Aromatoleum petrolei: one gene and its partner. The protein of the gene in region 1 interacts with the protein of each later gene in a pairwise test. Links are inferred from orthologs where the notes say so. Each region holds a gene or a part of one and is shown on either strand. Other genes may lie near its edges. The genes, in order: uvrB and uvrA.

Region 1 (3,249 bases):
GGCATGTAGCACGACGACCGAGCCCGGGGCAAGCTGTTCGAGCTTGGCTTTCATGCCCGCGAAATTCACGCCGCGGGTGCTCGGTTCGTAATACGGATAGTTCTCGACCGGGAAGCCGGCAGACTCGAACAGCGCGCGGTGGTTTTCCCAGCTGGGGTCGGAGATATATACGGTTGCTCCCGGGAGCAGGCGCTTGATGTAGTCGGCGCCGACCTTCAGGGCACCGGTGCCGCCCAGCGCCTGAACGGTGACAACCTGGCCGTTGGCGATGAGGTGCGAATCCTTGCCGAAGAGCAGGTTCTGCACGGCGGTGTTGTATGCGGCGGGGCCTTCGATCGGCTGGTAGCCGCGCGGCGGCATTGCTTCGAGGCGCGCCTTTTCGGCCGTCCTGACGGCTGCGAGCAGCGGAATCTTGCCGTTGTCGTCGTAGTAGACGCCGACGCCGAGGTTCACCTTGTCGGTGCGCGCATCGGCGTTGAACGCCTCGTTCAGTCCGAGGATCGGGTCACGGGGCGCCATCTCGACGGCGGCGAAGATCGAAGCGGGCATAAAACAACTCCATGTTGCGCGGGAGGCGCGGAGGACTGAACCTGGCGCGTTGGTACCGGTCCATCAGCCGTGCCTTGTGCCGCATTTTGCGAAATAATGCGTGTTTGCCAGGTCCTGTCCCATCTGTTTCGGCAGTCGGGCAAGCGCTTGAAACAAGCCGGAAATTCTAGCATGACGAGTACGACGGGCAGTGTTCCGGTGGTCACTTTCGAAGGGAGTCCTTTCAGGCTCCATCAGCCCTTTGCGCCCGCCGGCGATCAGCCGGTCGCGATCGATCTGCTGACCGAGGGCTTGTCGGACGGTCTGATGTTCCAGACTCTGCTCGGCGTGACCGGCTCGGGTAAGACCTACACGATGGCAAACGTGATCGCGCGCTGCGGCAGGCCCGCCCTGATACTGGCGCCGAACAAGACACTTGCCGCGCAGCTGTACGCCGAATTCCGGGAGTTTTTTCCCGAGAATGCGGTCGAGTACTTCGTTTCCTACTACGATTACTATCAGCCGGAAGCCTACGTGCCGTCGCGCGATCTCTTCATCGAGAAGGATTCGAGCATCAACGAGCACATCGAGCAGATGCGCCTGTCGGCGACCAAGAGCCTGATGGAGCGGCGAGACGTCGTAATCGTCGCGACGGTGTCGTGCATCTACGGTATCGGCGATCCGGTCGATTACCACGCGATGATCCTGCACTTGCGCGAGGGCGAACGGATTGCTCATCGGGACCTCGTGCAGCGGCTCGTGGCGATGCAGTACACGCGCTCCGACATCGACTTCCGACGGGGAACCTTCCGCGTCCGCGGTGACGTCATTGACGTGTTTCCGGCGGAAAATGCGGAGTATGCGGTGCGGATCGAGATGTTCGACGACGAGATCGAACACCTCACGCTGTTCGATCCTCTTACCGGGCACCTCAAGCAGAAGCTTGTCCGCTTCACCGTTTACCCGTCCAGCCACTATGTCACGCCGCGCGCGACGGTGCTGCAGGCGATCGAGGCCATCAAGGAGGAACTGCGCGATCGTGTCAGCTACTTTCAGCGCTCGGCCAAGCTGGTGGAGGCGCAACGCATCGAGCAGCGCACGCGTTTCGATCTGGAAATGCTCAACGAGATGGGGTTCTGCAAGGGCATCGAGAACTACTCGCGCCATTTGTCGGGGCGCGGGCCGGGCGAGCCGCCGCCGACGCTGATCGACTATCTGCCGCCGGATGCCTTGCTGTTCGTCGACGAGTCCCACGTGGCGATTCCGCAGGTGGGGGGCATGTACAAGGGGGATCGTTCGCGCAAGGAGAATCTTGTCGAATACGGTTTCCGCCTGCCTTCGGCACTCGATAACCGGCCGCTGAAGTTCGAGGAGTTCGAGCGCCTGATGCCTCAGACAATCTTCGTCTCGGCGACGCCGGCCGACTACGAGGCGACGCATCAGGGGCAGGTCGTCGAGCAGGTTGTGCGCCCGACGGGGCTGATCGACCCCGCCGTCGAAGTGCGGCCCGCGAGCACGCAGGTCGACGATCTGCTGTCCGAGGCGAAGCGCCGAATCGCCGTGGGGGAACGCGTGCTGGTCACGACGCTGACGAAGCGGATGGCCGAAGATCTCACCGATTACCTTGCCGAGAACGGCATCCGCGTGCGCTATCTGCACTCGGATATCGATACCGTCGAGCGTGTCGAGATCATCCGCGACCTGCGTCTCGGGGAGTTCGATGTGCTGGTGGGCATCAACCTGCTGCGCGAAGGCCTGGATATTCCCGAGGTGTCGCTCGTGACAATTCTCGATGCCGACAAGGAGGGCTTTCTGCGTTCGGAGCGCTCGCTGATCCAGACGATCGGGCGGGCTGCACGGCATATCCACGGCCGTGCCATCCTGTATGCGGACGTGGTGACACGCTCGATGCGCGCCGCAATGGAGGAGACGGATCGGCGTCGGGCGAAGCAGCTCGCATTCAACGCCGAGCACGGGATCGTCCCCAAGACCGTGAGCAAACGCATCAAGGACATCATCGATGGTGTTTACTCGAGCAGCGACGAGCGCAATGCGACGGTAGCGCAGGAGGCGCGGGCCGAATATTTTGCGATGGACGAGAAGGCCGTTGCGAAGGCGATACGCAAACTTGAGAAGGAAATGCAGGAGCATGCGCGCAACCTCGAATTCGAAAAGGCTGCGGCTGCCCGCGATGAGTTGTTCCGGCTGCGTCAGCGTGCGTTTGGCGCGGATCAGCACGGGACGGAGTGAGAGGTGAGCTCGTGACCAGAATCCTGTTCGTCTGTACCGGCAATATTTGTAGGTCGCCTACCGCTGAAGGGGTGGCACGCCACGCAATTCGTGCGGCGGGGCTTGAGGGTGTCATCGAGGTCGAGTCGGCCGGGACACACGGCTATCACGTGGGCGAGGCACCCGATCCGCGCACGCGCAAGGCGGCCGAAAAGCGCGGCTATGATCTGTCGATGCTGCGGGCGCGCAAGCTTGAACCAGGGGATTTCGAGACCTTCGATCTGTTGCTCGCGATGGATGGGGGGCATCTTGAGATCATGGAGCGCAGTTGCCCCGACGCGCATCGCGACAAGGTCAGGCTCTTCATGAGCTACGCACGCCGCTTCAATGCTGAGGAGGTGCCGGACCCCTACTATGGCGGCGATCGGGGCTTCGATCTGGTGCTCGACTACTGCGAAGATGCGGTCGGAGGGCTGCTCGACGCCTTGCAGC
Region 2 (3,654 bases), 990 kb from region 1 along the record:
AGCCCGATGCTGGAGCCGATCATCGCCATCACCTTGGTGCGGTGCTGGTCGCGCGTCAGATCCGCCGCGAGCGCGGTGACCGCCGCCGAGATCGCGCCGGCGCCCTGCAGCACCCGCCCCGCGATCACCGTCCCGATGTCGCTGGCGACCGCCGCGACGGCGCTGCCGATCACGAACAGCACGAGTCCGAACACGATCACCGGCTTGCGCCCGAAGCGGTCCGAGGCCACGCCGTAGGCCATCTGCAGAAAGGCCTGCGTCAGCCCGTAGGCACCGATCGCCAACCCGACCAGGGTCAGGTTGTCACCCCCGGGAAGCTGATGCGCGTGCACCGAGAACACCGGCAGGATCAGGAACAGCCCGAGCATGCGCAGCGCGAAGATCGCCGCAAGGCTCGCGCCCGCCCGGCGTTCTGCGGGGGTCATCGGATCGTGCTCGGGTCGGGCCATCGTTCTCAGGGCTGAAACAAAACGGCGATTCTAGCACCCGTCGCCCGCCGGTTTGGCTTGCGTCGACGTTCTCTCGTATAGTGGCGCGTTACCCTTCGTCAGCCCGCCCCATGGACGAAATCCGCATTCGCGGCGCCCGCACCCACAATCTCAAGAACATCAGCCTCGAGCTGCCGCGCAACCGGCTGACCGTGATCACCGGGCTGTCCGGCTCCGGCAAGTCCTCGCTCGCCTTCGACACGCTCTACGCCGAAGGCCAGCGCCGCTACGTCGAATCCCTGTCGGCCTACGCACGCCAGTTCCTGCAGCTGATGGAGAAACCGGACGTCGACCTGATCGAGGGTCTGTCGCCCGCGATCTCGATCGAGCAGAAAGCCACCAGCCACAACCCGCGCTCCACGGTCGGCACGATCACCGAGATCCACGACTACCTGCGCCTGCTCTACGCGCGCGCCGGCACCCCCCACTGCCCCGACCATCCCGAGCACCCGCTGGAGGCGCAGACCGTTTCGCAGATGGTCGACCACGTCCTCGCCCTGCCCGAAGACACGCGCCTGATGATCCTCGCGCCCGTCGTCGCCCACCGCAAGGGCGAGCAGAGCGACCTCTTCGCCGACCTTCGCGCGCAGGGCTTCGTGCGCGTGCGCGTCGATGGCCGCATCGCCGAACTCGACGCCATGCCCGCGCTCGAAAAGGGCCGCCGCCACACCGTCGAAGTCGTCATCGACCGCCTCAAGGTCCGCGCCGACCAGCGCGGCCGCATCGCCGAATCCTTCGAGACCGCGCTGACCCACGCCGACGGCCGCGCCATCGCGGTCGAGATGGACACCGGCACCGAACACCTCTTCTCCGCCCGCTTCGCCTGCCCGGTGTGCAGCTACGCGCTCGCCGAACTCGAGCCGCGCCTCTTCTCGTTCAACAACCCCGCAGGCGCCTGCCCCAAGTGCGACGGCCTCGGCCAGGTCGAATTCTTCGATCCCGCCCGCGTCGTCGCCCACCCCGAGCTCTCGCTCGCCGCCGGCGCGATCCGCGGCTGGGACCGCCGCAACCAGTTCTACTTCCAGATGCTCGCAAGCCTCGCCGACCACTACGGCTTCGACATCGACACCCCGTTCGGCGAATTGCCCGACGAGGTCCGGCAGGTCGTGCTGCACGGCTCCGGCCGCCACAAGATCGCCTTCCGCTACCTCTCCGACGCCGGACGCATGGTCGCCAAGGAACACCCCTTCGAAGGCATCGTCCCCAACCTCGACCGCCGCTACCGCGAGACCGACTCCACCGCCGTGCGCGAGGAGCTCGCCAAGCTCCGCGCCACGCAGGCCTGTCCGAGCTGCCACGGCACACGCCTGCGCACCGAGGCGCGCCATGTGCTCATCGGCGACCGCTCGCTGCACGAAGTCAGCCGCATGCCGCTGGGCGAATGCAAGGCCTTCTTCGACGGCCTCGCTCTTGCCGGCCACCGCGGCCTCGTCGCGGCCAAGATCGTCAAGGAGATCTCCGACCGGATCAGCTTCCTGATCAACGTCGGCCTCGACTACCTCTCGCTCGACCGCTCCGCCGACACCCTTTCCGGCGGCGAAGCGCAGCGCATCCGCCTCGCCAGCCAGATCGGCTCCGGCCTCACCGGCGTCATGTACGTCCTCGACGAGCCCTCCATCGGCCTGCACCAGCGCGACAACGACCGCCTGCTCGGCACGCTGCGTCAGCTGCGCGACCTCGGCAACACCGTCATCGTCGTCGAGCACGACGAAGACGCCATCCGCTGCGCCGACTACGTGGTGGACATGGGTCCCGGCGCCGGCGTGCACGGCGGCGAGATCGTCGCGCGCGGCACCCCGGCCGAGATCGTCGCGAGCGACGCGTCGCTCACCGGCGCCTACCTCGCCGGCCGCTACACCATTCCCGTCCCGAGACGCCGCTCCGCCCCCGATCCCGAACGCCACCTGCGACTCGAGGGCTGCACCGGCAACAATCTCAAGAATGTCGAACTGACCATCCCTGTCGGCCTGTTCACCTGCATCACCGGCGTCTCCGGCTCAGGCAAATCGACTCTCATCAACGACACCCTGTACGCGCTCGCCGCCCGGCACCTCTACGGCTCGACCACGGAACCTGCCCCGTTCAGCGCCGTGCACGGCCTCGACCACTTCGACAAGGTCATCAACGTCGACCAGAGCCCCATCGGCCGCACCCCGCGCTCCAACCCCGCGACCTACACCGGCCTGCTGACGCCCGTGCGCGAACTCTTCGCCGGCGTCCCGGACGCACGCGCGCGCGGCTACGGCCCCGGCCGCTTCTCCTTCAACGTCAAGGGAGGCCGCTGCGAAGCCTGCCAGGGCGACGGCATGATCAAGGTGGAAATGCACTTCCTGCCCGACATGTACGTCCCCTGCGACGTGTGTCACGGCAAACGCTACAACCGCGAGACGCTGGAGATCCGCTACAAGGGCAAGACCATCTACGAGGTGCTCGACATGACGGTCGAGAACGCCCTCGAATTCTTCCGCGCTGTCCCGACCGTCGCGCGCAAGCTCGAAACGCTGATGGACGTCGGCCTCGGCTACATCCGCCTGGGCCAGAGCGCCACCACGCTGTCCGGCGGCGAAGCCCAGCGCGTCAAGCTCGCGCTGGAGCTCTCCAAGCGCGACACCGGCCGCACCCTCTATATCCTCGACGAACCCACCACCGGCCTGCACTTCCGCGACATCGAACTCCTGCTCGGCGTACTCCACCGCCTGCGCGACCACGGGAACACCATCGTCGTCATCGAGCACAACCTCGACGTCATCAAGACCGCCGACTGGCTGGTAGACCTCGGCCCCGAAGGGGGCGACCGCGGTGGCCGCATCCTGTGCAGCGGCCCGCCCGAAGCGCTCGCTGCCCACCCCGACAGCCACACCGGCCGCTACCTCAAACGGATGCTTGCCCCACCGTCATGCGCCTGAATACAGCAACGTGGGTATTCGCGCTTACAATTTGAAGCGAAACCACCGCGAGTATTCCGGACAATACGGCGACCGCCGCGAGGCGCCGCCCGCAAAATCAAGGAGAAGCTCATGCCCGCAGTCCCGAATGACGTACAGGCCGTCTTCCTCGACCGCATCGAACGTCGCGTCAAGATCCTGAAGACCCTTCTGGACGCCGGCCTGGGCGTCTATCAAGCGGCGGAGGAGCCGCAGCGCAAGCGCGCAATCGAACAAGTCGT

What was found.
Region 2: the proteins of uvrB (region 1) and uvrA interact in binary tests that used the Escherichia coli proteins (3 or more experiments, as listed by UniProt). The link is inferred for Aromatoleum petrolei from one-to-one orthologs.

What each region holds. Positions count from the first base shown.
Region 1 is NZ_CP059560.1:1,081,671-1,084,919, reverse strand. Bases 318-3,249 are described here. They hold uvrB (excinuclease ABC subunit UvrB), read left to right. Parts: upstream 318-720; coding sequence 721-2,778; downstream 2,779-3,249. Other genes in these bases: ToN1_RS04910 (low molecular weight protein-tyrosine-phosphatase), read left to right, coding at 2,790-3,249; ToN1_RS04920 (amino acid aminotransferase), read right to left, coding at 318-549. Outside these bases: more of ToN1_RS04920, read right to left, coding at 1-317. UniProt on the Escherichia coli protein: The UvrABC repair system catalyzes the recognition and processing of DNA lesions. A damage recognition complex composed of 2 UvrA and 2 UvrB subunits scans DNA for abnormalities.
Region 2 is NZ_CP059560.1:2,070,189-2,073,842, forward strand. Bases 258-3,594 are described here. They hold uvrA (excinuclease ABC subunit UvrA), read left to right. Parts: upstream 258-559; coding sequence 560-3,394; downstream 3,395-3,594. Other genes in these bases: ToN1_RS09430 (MFS transporter), read right to left, coding at 258-425; ToN1_RS09440 (hypothetical protein), read left to right, coding at 3,506-3,594. Outside these bases: more of ToN1_RS09430, read right to left, coding at 1-257; more of ToN1_RS09440, read left to right, coding at 3,595-3,654. UniProt on the Escherichia coli protein: The UvrABC repair system catalyzes the recognition and processing of DNA lesions. UvrA is an ATPase and a DNA-binding protein. A damage recognition complex composed of 2 UvrA and 2 UvrB subunits scans DNA for abnormalities.